2 regions of the Methylovorus sp. SPW-M1 genome follow, and region 2 is predicted to be linked to the other one. Evidence: predicted binding sites of a transcription regulator. Region 2 holds the regulator's gene; the other holds the start of a gene.
The links. Region 2 encodes sigma-54, which starts transcription at its own class of promoters, with help from an activator protein. Its sites were predicted from a motif close to TGGCACNNTTCCTGCT; they were not measured.
Positions count from the first base shown of each region.

Region 1: a site for sigma-54 is predicted at 1,479-1,494, ahead of glnL (nitrogen regulation protein NR(II)). Genes of this name have one in related genera too.

Region 1 covers NZ_CM132626.1:445,677-452,093, reverse strand. Annotated here, with positions in the region: gene glnA (type I glutamate--ammonia ligase) at 1-776, shown strand, start outside; gene ACWWD9_RS02035 (DUF4124 domain-containing protein) at 891-1,382, shown strand; gene glnL (nitrogen regulation protein NR(II)) at 1,506-2,588, shown strand; gene ntrC (nitrogen regulation protein NR(I)) at 2,633-4,021, shown strand; gene ACWWD9_RS02020 (tetratricopeptide repeat protein) at 4,063-5,205, opposite strand; gene ACWWD9_RS02015 (hypothetical protein) at 5,295-5,546, opposite strand; gene ACWWD9_RS02010 (porin) at 5,615-6,417, opposite strand, start outside.
Region 2 covers NZ_CM132626.1:2,803,913-2,813,574, forward strand. Annotated here, with positions in the region: gene ACWWD9_RS13330 (KpsF/GutQ family sugar-phosphate isomerase) at 1-104, shown strand, start outside; gene ACWWD9_RS13335 (KdsC family phosphatase) at 106-630, shown strand; gene lptC (LPS export ABC transporter periplasmic protein LptC) at 640-1,395, shown strand; gene lptA (lipopolysaccharide transport periplasmic protein LptA) at 1,376-1,933, shown strand; gene lptB (LPS export ABC transporter ATP-binding protein) at 1,990-2,712, shown strand; gene ACWWD9_RS13355 (RNA polymerase factor sigma-54) at 2,737-4,191, shown strand; gene hpf (ribosome hibernation-promoting factor, HPF/YfiA family) at 4,219-4,548, shown strand; gene hprK (HPr(Ser) kinase/phosphatase) at 4,631-5,596, shown strand; gene rapZ (RNase adapter RapZ) at 5,614-6,450, shown strand; gene ACWWD9_RS13375 (PTS sugar transporter subunit IIA) at 6,501-6,908, shown strand; gene ACWWD9_RS13380 (HPr family phosphocarrier protein) at 6,901-7,170, shown strand; gene ptsP (phosphoenolpyruvate--protein phosphotransferase) at 7,178-8,932, shown strand; gene ACWWD9_RS13390 (DUF4870 domain-containing protein) at 8,946-9,302, shown strand; gene ACWWD9_RS13395 (M3 family metallopeptidase) at 9,368-9,662, shown strand, end outside.

The sequences.
Region 1 (6,417 bases), 600 kb from region 2:
ACGAAGTGGCAACGGCTGGTCAATGTGAAATCGGCACCAAGTTCAGCACTCTGGTACAACGTGCCGACTGGACGCAATTGCTGAAGTACGTGGTACTGAACACCGCTCACGCTTACGGCAAAACCGCCACCTTCATGCCTAAGCCTATCGTTGGCGACAACGGTTCCGGCATGCACGTGCACCAATCCGTATGGAAAGATGGCAAGAACCTGTTCGCAGGCAACGGCTACGCTGGCCTGTCCGAGTTCGCCCTGTACTACATCGGCGGCATCATCAAGCACGCTCGCGCGCTGAATGCGATCACCAATCCAGGCACCAACTCCTACAAGCGTCTGGTTCCAGGCTTTGAAGCTCCAGTTAAGCTGGCTTACTCTGCCAAGAACCGTTCGGCTTCCATCCGTATTCCTTTCGTGCATTCCGACAAGGCTCGCCGCGTTGAAGCTCGCTTCCCTGATCCTACTGCCAACCCATACCTGGCATTCAGCGCCCTGCTGATGGCCGGTCTGGACGGCGTACAGAACAAGATTCACCCAGGTGAGCCAGCAACCAAGGATCTCTACCATCTGCCTCCTGAGGAAGATGCAGCGATCCCAACCGTTTGCTCCTCCCTGGAACAAGCACTGGAATATCTGGACAAGGATCGCGAGTTCCTCACCCGTGGTGGTGTGTTCTCCGATGACTGGATCGACAGCTACATCGCATTGAAGATGGAGGAAGTCACCAGAATGCGCATGACACCGCATCCTATCGAGTTCGCCATGTACTACAGCTGCTAATCACAGCATGTTAAAAAAGGCGGGGCAACCCGCCTTTTTTATTGCCTGCCACTCTTGCGCACCTGTTAACTGACGCGCGTTGCCACCCGATGGCTTCTCATCTAAACTCAATGCATGAAATTTCTATTGCTGTGTTGCGGCTTGCTAGCTGGATTGACGGTGCAAGCGGCCGATATCTATAAATGCGTTGATGAGTCTGGCCAACCGACATTCACGGACGCTAAAACGCGGACCCTCTACAAGAATTGCCAGCTTTTCCTGAAAGGCGACAATGCCTTGCCCGTGCCCTCAGGCAAAAAAGAGCGGGCAAGAACGCCTACGCCTTCGGACTTTCCCAAGGTAGACAGGAGCACGCAAACCCGCCGGGATGATACCCGCCGGCAGATTTTGCAGGATGAACTCGCCACTGAGAAAAAAGCGCTGGAAGAAGCAAGGCAAGCTTATAACGAAGGCAGCGCGAACCCCGAGGTGTATCGCACTGCCGATGGCAAGACCTTGAGAAACGTCACAAAATTCGAAGAAAAAATGCGCCGGCTGAAAGCCGATGTCGACACGCACGAAAACAATGTAAAGCTGCTGCAAAAAGAGCTCAATGGCATGAAATAAGCTGAAGTTTCATGGTGTTGCGTTTTAAAGATGCAGATTCAACATCCTTAAGGTCAATCTTATGCAACGCTTTTTCACCGCCTTAACGCCATGCTCTGGCCTGGCTTTTGCTTAACCACTGCCATGGTACATATTATTCCTCCGACATTCGCTGGTCTCGAACATCTCGCCACTGCCGTCATCCTGCTGGATGATTCCCGCAAGGTCATATATGCCAATCCGGGGGCTGAAATCCTGTTTGCATTAAGCGCCAAACAGATTACCGGGCTGGATATTTTTCAGGTATTTCCTGAATGCGAAATCCTGCACTCGGCCGTGGAAAATGCGATCAGCAATCGCAGTCCATTTCGCGAACATGAGTTTCTCATCACCACCATGCGCCAAAGTTCTGTCGCTGTCACTTGCACGGTGACCCCGGTGGATGTGAATCCGGCCTGCCTGGTACTTGAGTTCCAGCAGATGGATCAGCAACTGCGCATTGCGCGCGAGGAACGCATGCTCATCCAGCAGCAAGCGAACGCTGAGTTGTTACGCAATCTCGCCCACGAGATCCGTAATCCGCTGGGCGGGCTGCGCGGGGCGGCACAATTGCTGGAGCATGAACTGCCACAGGTCAATTTGCGCGAATACACCCAGGTCATCATCAAAGAGGCGGATCGCCTGCAGTCACTGATGGATCGCTTGCTGGTGCCGCACCGCGTGCCTAAGTACGAACCCACGAATATTCATGAGGTGCTGGAACGCGTGCGCAGCCTGTTGCTGGCGGAGTCACCCAAAGCCATTATGGTCAAGCGCGATTACGACACCAGCCTGCCCGAGCTGATTGGCGATCGTGAGAAACTGATACAAGCCGTGCTGAACATCGCCCGCAATGCTGCACAGGCCATGCAGGGCACCGGGCAGATCACACTACGCACCCGCGCCGAACGGCAGGTAACGTTAGCCAAGAAACGCTACCGGGTAGCGATACGCCTGCAAATTATCGACAACGGCCCTGGCATTCCTCCTGATATCCGCGATCGCATTTTTTATCCACTAGTCTCAGGCCGCGAAGGTGGCTCCGGCCTCGGGCTGACGCTGGCACAGACATTCATCACCCAGCATCACGGCATGATTGAATGCGAGAGTGAACCAGGCAAAACCTGCTTCACCATTCTGCTACCCATCGAAACGACCGCCATGAAAGGCTTTATTGCCAAGCAGTAAACTCACGTAGAACACATGAACGATTTTAAACACACAGGCAAGCTATGAAACCAATCTGGATTATTGACGACGACAAATCGATACGCTGGGTCTTTGAAAAAGCGCTGGCGCGCACCGACATGGATTTCAAGACCTTCGCCTCCGTGCCCGAGGCACTCAATGCGCTGACCCGGGAAGAACCACAAGTGATTGTCAGCGACATTCGCATGCCCAACGGTTCTGGCCTCGACTTCCTCGATGAGGTAAAAAAACGCCTGCCTGAGATTCCTGTCATCATCATGACGGCATACTCCGATCTCGAAAGTGCCGTTGCGGCATTTCAGGGTGGCGCTTTTGAATATCTGGCCAAGCCTTTTGATGTAGATCAGGCGATTGAGATCATCCGGCGCGCCGTTGAAGAAAGCATGCGTCAGGCCACGGAAGCCGTTACACCAGAAGCGACACCGGAAATCATTGGCCAGGCCCCTGCCATGCAGGAGGTATTCCGTGCCATTGGCCGCTTGAGCCGCTCGCATGCCACCGTACTCATTAATGGCGAATCAGGCACCGGCAAAGAGCTGGTTGCCAGCGCCCTGCATCGGCATAGTCCGCGCGCAGACAAACCCTTTATCGCGATCAACACGGCAGCCATCCCCAAGGATCTGCTGGAGTCCGAGCTGTTCGGCCATGAACGCGGCGCCTTCACCGGCGCGCAGGCAGCACGACGCGGCCGCTTTGAACAAGCCGATGGCGGCACCCTGTTTCTGGATGAAATTGGCGACATGCCTTCTGATCTGCAAACGCGCTTGCTGCGCGTGTTGTGCGATGGCCAGTTTTATCGCGTCGGCGGGCATCAACCCGTCAAGGTTAATGTGCGCATCATTGCCGCCACTCACCAGGATCTGGAGGAGCGCGTGAAGCTCGGCCTGTTCCGTGAAGACTTGTTCCACCGGCTGAATGTGATACGCCTGCGTCTGCCGCCCTTGCGCGAGCGTCGTGAGGATGTGCCTCTGCTGGTCAAGCACTTCCTGCAACAAAGCGCGCAAGAGCTCGGCGTAGAAGCCAAACAACCGTCTGCAAGTGCGCTACGTTACCTTGCCACCATGAGCTGGAGCGGCAATGTGCGGCAGCTTGAGAATGTCTGCCACTGGCTGACCGTGATGGCGCCAGGCCAGAATATTGATGTGGCAGATTTGCCGCCAGAATTGAAGGAGGATAGCAGCAAGCCAACTACCGCCACCTCCTGGCAAGAAGCGCTGGCAGCGGAAGTCATGGATGCGCTCAATCGCGGGGAGCAGGAAATTCTGGAAACACGCACCAAGGAATTCGAGAAAATCCTGATTAGCCGTGCGCTGAGCCATACCGGGGGCCGTCGCATCGAAGCAGCGACACAACTCGGTATGGGCCGCAACACCCTGACCCGCAAGATTCAGGAGTTAGGGATAGAGGAATAACAAAACGAAACGATAAGGATACGAGGACACCGGGCCAGTGATCAGTGCTGGCCCACCTCGGTAATCTTCACCACCACCTGCTTGGTAAAGAAACTCACCGCCAGATATTCGTAGCGCCAACCATAAGCAACGACCGCCTCCTGAAAAGCCTTGTACTCATCCTCGCGCCAATGCTCGTTACCAATGTATTCATCAAAGACGATTATCGTACCCGGAACAATACGATCTGCCAGCGTATCCAGCACTGTCTTGGTTGAGCTGTAGATATCGCAGTCGATGTTGATGAGGCGAACAGCGCCTTCGTGTTTTGCTACGAATACAGGCAAGGTTTCATCAAACCACCCGGCGTGCAGTTTAACCATAGGCGGCACTTTGGGTATCACGCCCTTGGTCGAGTAACTGCCTCGAGATTCGGCATGCCAATCCTCGGGCAAGCCCTGAAAGCTGTCAAAACCATGCGCTTCTTGCCCGACCAGCTGTACCAGTTGCCGGATGCTGTTGCCATGTCGCACCCCAAACTCCATTACCAGGCCCTTGATATTGGCTTGAGCAACGGCACGTTTGAACGTCGCAAGGTTGCTCCCCGTAATCAGCGGCTTCTCTGACAACGCACGGAAATAATGCCAGGCATCCAGACGCGCTTTCATCAGCGGGCTGGTAACATCCAGCATCTGTTCCATCTGCAGGCTTTGCTCCAGCTTGCCAGCATAATCAAGCAGAATCGCCAGCATCAAGCGCGCCTCCTGATCATGTGGATTCAAGGCCAACACCTTGTTCAACGCCTCACAAGCCGGCAGATAATCACCCGGCCGAATCAACAAAGCATGCAGGTTATACCAGGCATCCAGATAACGGGCATCCAATGCAATCGCCTGCTTATAACACTGCTCAGCCTCTTTGAGCTTACCCTGCTCGTGCCAGGCCAAGCCTAAATTGCTATGGAATTGCGGATTTTTGCTATTGATCTTGATGGCTTTTTGAAAATGCTGCGTCGCCTTTTCCATATTGCCATCCTGCAGGGCGATCACCCCAAGCAAATGAATCGCATCTGGCTGTCGGGCATCAGCGGCGAGTATTTGCTGGCAAATAAGCTCTGCTTGTTTTTGATCGCCCGCGGCATGCAATTGATGTGCCGTACGCAATGCCTGTAATAGACTTACCGGAGCTTGTTGATTGAATGCCATATCTGTCTGTCACTTAGCGCTTGGTGATCATGAGACCACGCGACCAATCAAGTCGCGCAACCCCATGCTATTTCTGAATAAAAGCCAACTCAACGCACGCATTGGAACGTCAACTCACGTCGACCGCCCACTGCACTTTCATTCTTCTTGATCGTTTCATATTCGCCAGCGCAAGCCTTACGGGCTTTTACGTGACAGGAATTCCAGTCCTCGACCGCACCACTGCATGAGGTGTAATACTCGCCATTGCCCTTGGGCACCACAGGCTGTTGTTCACCGTGCATCAACTGTGCACATCCGGGTAAAGCCAATGCAAACAAGCCAATCAACACAAATTTCATTTTCTCTTCCTAAATAAAAACGGCACCCGAAGGTGCCGTTTAAGCTTCAATTCAACTAAGAATAAATCTTAGAAGAACAGAATCGCGCCCAGAGAGATAGTCTTGGCTTTACCGTCACGAGTTGAGTCGAAAGCAACGTTCTCAAGCTTGTTGTCGGTGTATTCAGCAACCAGGTTCAGGCTCTTAGTCAGAGGATGGTAAGCACCAACGATCCAAGACTTGTTCTCGAATTCGCTACCAGTGCCTTCAGGCTTGATTTTGCTGATACCGTAAGAAGCACCCAGCTTGGTACCTACACCTGGAAGAACGTAAGTAGCTTGTACGTAGCCACCCTTGTCATCAGTCTTCTGACCAGCAGTGAATACCAGACCGCTCAGAATGTTAGGGGTACCAGACAAGCCCTTACCATCATAGTAGTAACCAACCAGACCTAGACCAGCTACACTGATCTTACCGCCTACGTCATAACCACGTGATGTATAGCCATCAAATGCTACAGCACTTGTATCGCTGCTATGTTTTTGGCTGATTGCAGAAGCCCAGATCTTACCAGCGTAATCGCCAGTCCACTCATAGCTAACCTTACCTTCGTAGCCCATGTCGTTACGGATAGCCGAGTTACTTGCCGAGATTGCATTGCCGTTACTATCGGTAGTAGCGGAACCCAGAGAATTACTCCAAGGCTCACGTACACCTACAGCAAAGCTAAAACCATTCCAGTTTGGGGAAGTATAGGAGATTTGACCAACCCAGTCTGCATACATGTAGCCAGAACCGATACGACCGAGTGTTGAAGAACCACCGCTACCAGCACCGATACCAACGCCCAGCAGAGTCATGTCAGACAAGATAGCGTCAGAACCATAGATGC
Region 2 (9,662 bases):
TCATGGAGCAGAAAAAAATTACCAGCCTGTTGGTCACCGATCAGCAGGGAACCCTGATCGGGGCATTGAATATGCACGATCTTCTTATTGCAAAGGTGGTTTGAATTGTTGTCCGTAGAAGAACGCGCCAAGCGCATCAAACTCGTGGTATTCGATGTCGACGGCGTCATGACCGACGGCGGCCTTGGACTGGGCGACGACGGTCAGGAATACAAATTTTTCCATTCGCATGATGGCCTGGGCATGAAATTGCTGAAAGCCACCGGCGTGCATATGGCGATCGTTACTGGCCGCACATCCCAGGTCGTGGTCAAGCGCGCCGCCAATGTCGGCATTCTGCATTTTCATCAGGGGGTGGACGACAAGCTGGCCTCCTTTGATGAAGTCCGCGCGCAATTTGGATTCAGCCGCGAAGAATGCGCCTTCATGGGCGATGATGTCATTGATATCCCCCCGATTCGTTATGGTGGCCTCGGCATTACCGTGCCGCATGCCATGCCGCTGGTGAAAGAGTATGCGCATTACATCACCAGCCGCCCCGCGGGCCACGGTGCCGTGCGCGAAGTGTGCGAACTGCTGATGAAAGCACAAGGCACCTTTGACGCACAGATGGCCCGGTTCCTGAAGTAAGGATTGATATTGGGACGTCCAACCGTCGTGTTTCCGCTCGTGCTGCTCGCCCTGCTGGCGCTGCTCACGTTCTGGATAGATCGCAGTGTCCAGCCACCCGAGCGGCGGCCGGATGCCAATTTGCGCCATGACCCGGATTACATTCTGGACAACTTTGTCACGACACGGACCAATGTGAACGGTGCGCTGGCCTATGTGCTGGCAGCGGTAAAGATGAAGCATTACCCGGATGATGACACCACCGAACTTGAACGGCCCCGGTTTACGCAGTATGCCGTCAACAAGCCTTACACGCAGATTGAAGGCCAGCGCGGCAACGTCTCCAGCGATGGCGAGACCGTGGAATTCATGGATAATGTGATCGTCATTCGGCAGGCATCCAAGGATAAAGGGGAAATGATGGTACGTACCCAGTACCTCAAGATGTTCCCCAAGCAGGAAGTGGCCGTGACAGACAAACCTGTGGTGATCACTCAGGCACCGGAAACGGTGATTCATGCCAACGGTATGGTATTCAACAAGAAAAACCAGACCGTCAACCTGCGTGGCCGCGTGCGGGCGCATTACCTTTCGCCCAGCGTGACAAAAAAAGCCGCTGGCAAAGCCCCGGCCAGCACGCCAGCGAAAGCCAGCAAGGCGGCACCACAGAAAAATGCCAAGCCCAGCGCCAGCCCCGCTAAAAAACAGGCAGCACAGGCGAAACGAAGTACCAGTACCAATAACCAAGCCCGGATTCGGAGAAAATATGACAACCCTGCCCCGTAGCTTTTTGCCGCTACTTTTGATGATGGCCTGCCTGCCTGCACACGCCGAAAAGGCGGACAAGGACAAGCCCATCAATCTGGAAGCAGATGCCGTCACCGTGAATGATGCCAAAAAGACCAGCATCTACACCGGCAATGTAATCCTCACCCAGGGAACGCTGATCATCCGTGGCGACAAACTGGTGGTACGCGAAGACAAAGAAGGCTTTCAGCACAGCACCACCTACGGCAATCCGCAGACGCCTTCCACCTTCAAGCAAAAAATGGAAGGTAAAAACGAATATATGGAAGGCAGCGGTCAACGTATCGAGTACGATGGACGTATGGACAAGGTACAGCTCTACACCAAGGCCTGGGTTAAAAAAGGCGACGACATCGTGCATGGTGACTACATCATGTATGACGCCAATGCCGAATATGCCGAGGTGATTGGCGGTGGCAGCCAGGCAGCAACGCCTGCCACGCCGACCGGGCGTGTACGTGCCGTTATTCAGCCCAAGAAAAAACCGGCTGGCACCGATGGCGCGACGGCCAATTAACCTGCCATGCTGACAATCCGTCAGTCTGGCGTGCAACACGATATACCTGAGTAAACATGAGCCAATTAATCGTAGAAGGTCTGCGCAAGAAATATAAATCCCGCACGGTGGTGCAGGATATTTCGCTGCAACTCAATAGCGGCGAAGTGGTGGGCTTGCTGGGCCCTAACGGCGCAGGCAAGACCACCAGCTTTTACATGATGGTAGGTCTGGTGGCCCTGGATGATGGGCGCATTCTGCTGGATGGCAAGGATCTGAGCCGTCTGCCCATACACCGTCGTGCGCGCCTGGGTTTGGCTTATCTGCCGCAGGAGCCCTCGATTTTCCGCAAGATGACGGTGGCCGAAAACATCATGGCGATTCTGGAGTTGCAGAAACTGGCGCCAGAACAAATGGAGAACCAGCTGGAATCGCTGCTGCAGGAACTGCATATCACGCATATCCGCAACAGCATGGCGGTCAGCCTGTCCGGCGGTGAACGCCGCCGCGTTGAAATCGCCCGCTGCCTGGCCACCAACCCCAGCTTCATTCTGCTGGATGAGCCATTTGCCGGCATCGACCCCATCGCCGTGCTGGACATTCAGAAGATCATCCGCTTTTTGACCGAACGCAATATTGGCGTGCTGATCACCGACCACAACGTGCGGGAAACATTAGGTATTTGCGACCGCGCCTATATCGTCAATGAAGGACGCGTCTTCGCGGCAGGCAAGCCCAGCGAAATTATTCACAACGATAGCGTAAGAGAAGTGTATCTTGGTAAGGACTTCCGCCTCTAAGCACACATTTGGCGGCCCCCACGTATGAAGCAAAGCTTACAACTCAAATTTTCGCAACACCTGGCGCTGACTCCGCAACTGCAGCAGTCCATCCGTTTGTTGCAGCTATCCACGCAGGAGCTCAATCAGGAGCTGGAAACCCTGCTGCAGGCGAATCCATTGCTGGAACGCGCCGACAAGATCGAAGAACCGCTGGAAATCCCCGACAACTTCATTGCGGCGCCAGTAGCCCCTGAGCCCAGCGTGGCCGCTACACCGGAGGAAGCTCCCCGCCAGGATGAATTTGGTGGCGATGACTATTTTGAATTCGGCAGCAGCAGCGGCAGTAACCGCTGGGAAGACAGCAGCTCCGGCAATGACGATGACAATGATTTCAGCTACCAGGAAGCGGTCAGCCTCAGCCTGCGCGATCATCTGCTAGGTCAGCTCAAGCTGTTGCCACTGTCCGAGCGCGACCAGACCTTGTCCATGCTGCTGGTCGATACCATTACCGACGACGGTTATCTGGAGCAGTCGCTGGAAGAGCTGGCCGAGATGCTGCCGCCGGAACTCGAAATCGACATGCTGGAGTTGCAGACGGCGCTCAAGCATATCCAGAATCTGGACCCACCCGGCATAGGTGCGCGCAACCTGGCCGAGTGCCTGTCCTTGCAATTGCGCGCCTTGCCACCAGATACGCCTTATGTGGATCTCGCCATCAAGGTTGCCGAAACGCACTTGCCCCTGCTGGCAGCCCGCGATTACGCAAAACTGAAAAAATTGCTGGCCTGCGACGATGACGTATTGCGCGAAGTGCAACAGCTGGTGCTGCAACTCAATCCCCGCCCAGGTGGTGAATTCAGCAAAATCACGTCTGATCATTACATTCAGCATGAAATCGTGGTCAAGAAAATCAAAGGTGTCTGGCTGGCCCATCTGAACGACGAAGTCGTGCCCAAGCTGCGCATCAACCAGCTGTATGCCGGCATCCTCAAGCGCAACCGCGAAAGCTCGAGCCAATACCTGATGAGCCAGATGCAGGAAGCCAAGTGGATGATCAAGAACATCCAGCAGCGTTTCTCCACCATCCTGCGCGTTTCTCAGGCGATTGTGGATCGCCAGCGCAATTTCTTTGAGCACGGCGAGGTCGCCATGCGCCCCCTGGTGCTGCGCGAGATTGCCGATGAGCTGGGCCTGCACGAATCCACGGTTTCACGCGTCACCACGCGCAAGTACATGCTCACCCCACGCGGAGTTTACGAGCTTAAATATTTCTTTGGCAGCCATGTGGCTACCGAATCCGGGGGCGCTTGTTCCGCCACTGCCATACGCGCCCTGATCAAACAAATGGTCAGCGAAGAGAACCCGAAAAAGCCGCTGTCGGATAACCAGATCACGGATATCCTGGGTAAACAGGGCATCGTGGTTGCTCGTCGCACCATTGCCAAATACCGCGAGTCTTTGCAGATACCCGCGGCCAACCAGCGCAGATCGCTTTGATCTGCGTTTTACCTGAAGGAGTAAATCATGAACCTGCATCTCACCGGACACCATCTCGACGTTACCCCAGCCCTGCGCGAATATGTGCAGAGCAAGCTTGAGCGCGTGAGTAACCACTTCGACCATGTGATTGACGTCAAAGTCACCATGAGCGTAGAGAAGCTGGCGCAGAAAGTGGAAGCCACCATTCATGTGCCGGGTCACGATATCCATGCCGAAAGCAGCGGTGAAAACATGTACGGCGCGATTGACGCGCTGGCTGACAAGCTGGATCGCCAGGTTCTGAAGCACAAGGAAAAAGTAAGCGACCATCACAAGGCCAACGGTGCCCTCAAGCACCAGGCGGCTGCGGAATAAAGGTCTAACCGGGGACAAGGCAAAGGCGTGTTGTCTTACATACCGCCAGTTGCCTTGTCCCTGCCGAACATAAGGTAATCATATGGCTACCATCAGTGTTGCACAGCTTTACCGGGATATGCGCCGCAATCTCAAGCTCACCTGGGTTTCCGGGCTGAATGGCGGCGAAAACCTGCTCACCAGTGAAACGGTGACCAAGCCCTCTCTGGCACTGATCGGGCACCTGAATTTTGTACACCCCAACCGCGTGCAGGTGTTGGGCTGTGCCGAGATGGATTACTTGCGCAGCCTGCCCAAGCCAGAGCTCAAGAAAGCCATCCACAATCTGTTTTCCACCGACCTGGCCGCCGTTGTTGTCGCCAATGGTGAAAAACCACCCGCCGAGCTGAATGCAGCCTCGGATGATTTTCAAACCCCCTTGTTCACTTCCCCCATGCGCAGCCCGGGACTGATGGATGTCTTGAGCCATTATCTGGCGCAAGCCGTCGCCGAATCAGAGAGCTCCCATGGTGTTTTCATTGAAGTACAAGGCTTTGGCATCCTGATCAAGGGCAACCCGGCCATTGGTAAAAGCGAGCTCGCGCTGGAACTGATTTCGCGCGGACATCGTCTGGTGGCGGATGATATTGTCGATTTCTACCGCATTGCGCCGGACCGGCTTGAAGGGCGCTGCCCCCCTATCCTGCAGGACTTCCTTGAAGTGCGTGGCCTCGGCATCCTCAACATCCGTGCCCTGTTTGGTGACAACGCCGTCAAGCCTACCAAACCGCTCGACCTCATCATTCAGCTTGAGATGGCCGATACCCTGGCGCCGCAACTGCTGGACAGGCTCAAGATCAAATCGCATCACGAAAAAATACTGGGCGTGAAAATCCCCAAAGTCATGATTCCCGTGGCCGCCGGCCGCAATATTGCGGTGCTGGTCGAAGTCGCCGTGCGCAACCACATGCTGTTACTGCGCGGCATTAACGGCACCAAGCAGTTCATGCAGCGCCAGCATCGCGAGATGAGCAAAGCCATGAAGCGCCAGCAGCAAGTGGAGAGCTAAGCGTGGCCACCAGCAACATGCGGCTCATCATCGTCACTGGCCTTTCCGGCTCGGGCAAAAGCATTGTGCTGCGCGCCCTGGAAGACGCCGGTTTTTATTGCATAGACAATCTGCCCGCCACCCTGCTGCCGCAGATATCCGAACATCTGGCACCTGCCACCCAGCAACGCGTGGCGATCAGCATAGACACCCGCAGCGCAGCGCTGGAAACCTTGCCGGAAAACATCCAGGCACTGCGCGACAAAGGCATCTCGGTGCAGGTGCTTTACCTGGAGTCCAACGCCGAAACCCTGGTCAAGCGCTTCAGCGAAACGCGGCGCCGTCACCCGCTCAGCGATGAAAAAACCACGCTGGCCGAAAGCATAGAATACGAACGGCAGCTACTGAACCGGCTAGTAAATCTGGATCATCGCATCGACACCAGCAACCTCAGCGCCAACACCCTGCGCAACTGGGTGCGCGATTTTGTCGTGCAGCAAAGCACCGGCATGACGCTGTTGTTTGTCTCCTTCGGCTTCAAGCATGGCATACCGCTGGATGCCGACTTTGTGTTTGACGTGCGCTGCCTGCCCAACCCCCATTACGACCCGGTATTGCGCCCGCTCACAGGCAAGGATGCCCCGGTACAGGACTTTTTGCGGCAACAGCCCATGGCGCTTGAGATGCTGCAGGATATACGCGGCTATGTAGAGCGCTGGCTGCCCTGCTTTGATGGCGATCATCGCAGCTACCTGACCGTCGCTATCGGCTGCACTGGCGGTCAGCATCGCTCGGTGTTTTTCGTCGAGCAGCTGAGCCAGTATTTCAAGGACAAACAACAAAAAGTGCTGATCAGGCACCGCGAGCTAGAGTAGACAGGCTTGTTTAAATTCACGATGCCGGGCCCCGGCAACAGGACGCTTTCATGATAGGTATACTGATTATTGCGCACGGCACATTGGGTGAGAGCCTGATACATTGCGCCAGCCATGTGATGGGCACACGCCCGCCACTGCTCAAGCAACTGGGCATAGGCACCCACGATGATCCGGCCGCCATGCTGCCACAGGCGCAGCAACTGGTGGATGAACTGGATGAAGGCAATGGCGTGCTCATCCTCTCGGACATTTACGGCGCAACCCCATGTAATATGGTGGGCAAATTGCTGAAGCCGGGACGGGTGGAAGGTGTCGCCGGGGTGAACCTGCCCATGCTGGTGCGCACACTGACGTACCGCAACGGGGATATTCAGCTATTGGTACAAAAAGCATTGAGCGGGGGTAGCGAAGGCGTTATCCATTTTACTGAGGAAGCATGCAAGCATCATGACTAAACAAGAAATAGAAATCATCAACAAGCTCGGCCTGCACGCACGCGCATCTACCAAGCTGACGCAAACCGCCAGCCAGTTTGGCAGTGAAATCTGGATCGAGCGCAACGGTAGAAGAGTCAATGCCAAGAGCATCATGGGTGTGATGATGCTGGCCGCCAGCAAAGGCAGCAAGATCGTGTTGGAAACCAATGGTGCCGATGAAGAGGCCGCCATGCAGGCGCTGGTGACCCTGATCTCGGGCAAGTTTGGCGAACCGGAATAAATTCATCGTGGCCGCCCCCAGCCCCGCTTCCAAAGTCAGTTTTTCCATCCACGGCGTTGGCGTGTCCAGCGGCATTGCCATCGGCCATGCCCATCTCGTCTCACATGCCTTGCTTGAAGTGGTGCATTTTCAGGTGCCCAAGGCCCTGATTGCCGACGAGATCACCCGTTTTGACAAAGCAGTAAAAACCGTTAAGCACGACCTGGAAACCGTGCGCCGCCTGCTGCCGGAAAAAGCACCGCCTGAGCTTAGCGCCTTTATCAGCACGCATCTGATGATCCTGCAGGATCACGCGCTGTCTGAAACGCCCAAGCAGATGATTAAGGCGGAAGGCTGCAATGCCGAATGGGCGCTGAAGCAGCAGATGGAAGACCTGGTTGCCCAGTTCGAGAAATTTGAAGACGAATACCTGCGCGAGCGCAAACAGGATGTGATTCAGGTCGTCGAGCGGATTATCAAGGTGCTGCTCGGGCACCCAAGTCAGGTGCCGCTACGCTCGCAGGAGAGCGCCATCATTCTGGTGGCGCATGATCTTTCCCCGGCCGATGCCATTCAGTTCAAGCAGCACCAGTTTGCTGCCTTCATCACCGATGTCGGCGGTGCTACGTCGCATACGGCGATTCTGGCGCGCAGCCTCAATATTCCCTCCATCGTTGCCTTGCAACGGGCACGCACGCTAGTACGCGATGGCGAGCTGATCATCGTCGATGGCAACCAGGGCGTGGTCATTGTCAATCCGGACAAGGACACCCTGGCCGAATACAAGCTGCGGCAGGAACAATGGGAAATCGAGCAGCAAAAGCTGAAACGCCTCAAGCTCACCAAGGCGGTGACGCTGGATGGCACCAGCATTGAACTGCATGCCAACATTGAAGTGCCGGAAGACGTCAGCCATGCCAGGGCAGCGGGAGCGACCGGCATCGGCCTCTACCGTACCGAGTTTCTGTTCATGAACCGGCGCGAGATGCCGGGCGAAGAAGAACAGTTTTCTGCCTATCGCAGTGTGGCCGAGGCCATGAAGGACCTGCCGGTCACCATCCGTACGCTGGACCTGGGCGCGGACAAGGAAATGAATCCGGATACCGCCCGCACATGCACCAACCCGGCGCTGGGACTGCGCGCCATTCGTTTGTGCCTGTCAGAACCGGCGATCTTCCTGACGCAGCTGCGCGCCATCCTGCGCGCCTCGCATTACGGCAAGATCAAGATTCTGATCCCCATGCTGTCCTCGATTACCGAGCTGCGGCAAACGCTCGCGCTGATTGAGCGCGCCAAGCAAAGTCTGGATGCGGAAAAAGCGCATTACGACAAAGACATCCAGGTCGGCGGCATGATTGAGATCCCGGCAGCGGCCTTGTGCGCCGAGGCCTTTGCCCGCGAGCTGGATTTCCTGTCCATCGGCACCAACGACTTGATCCAGTATTCGCTGGCGATTGACCGCACGGACGATACCGTTTCGCATCTCTATAACCCCTTGCATCCTGCCGTGCTGCAACTGGTGGAGATGACCATACGCGCGGGCAACAAGCTGGGCAAGCCGGTATCCGTCTGCGGCGAAATGGCGGGCGAAGCCAAGCTTGCCCGGTTGCTGCTGGGCTTTGGCTTGCGTCAATTCTCCATGCATCCATCGCAGATCCTGACCGTCAAACGCCAAATCCTGCAGAGCGATTTACCCTTGATTACCCCGGTAGCGCGCAAGATTCTGGGCACCCAGGATATTGATCGGGTTGAACCTTTGCTGCAAAAACTGAATCTCCAGTAAAGGAGATAACCATATGACAGACCTAGAACACGAGCGTGAACCCCAAGAGATCCCGTCAGACGATTTGAATATCATGGTGCTGACACACCTGGGCGGTATTCTGTTTTCCGTCTTTCCCAGCCTGATCGTCTGGCTGCTGAAGCGCAACGATAGTCCCTACATCAGCCAGCAATCGCGTGAAGCATTGAATTTTCAGATCACGGTGCTGATTGCCCAGGCCATCAGCTCGGCGCTGATTTTCATCCTGGTAGGGTTTTTGCTCATGGGCATCGTCTGGCTGCTGAATATTGTGTTCAGCTTTCTGGCTGCCGTGGCGGCCAGCCGCGGAGAGACTTACCGTTACCCATTTACGCTCCGCCTGATTAACTGAAACTTGAATTTTGATACTTGAATTTTAATACCGGAATTTTTGATTAACCCGCATTACCCAGAAGGATGGCTCACGTGAACGACAAGGCTTTGCAAGATAACCCGCTGCTGGATTTTTCCGGCCTGCCCCGCTTTGATGAGGTCAAAGCTGCCCATGTCACTCCGGCCATAGACCGCTTGCTGGATCAGGGTCGCGCCATACTGGAGCAACTGGCGAGCGCCACTGAAACGCCCACCTGGGAAAATTTCGTGCGGCCGATGGAAGACATGGAAGAGCAGATTTCACGTGCATGGTCCCAGGTATCGCACATGAATGCCGTGGTCAACAGCCCGGAACTGCGCGAGGCCTACAACGACAATC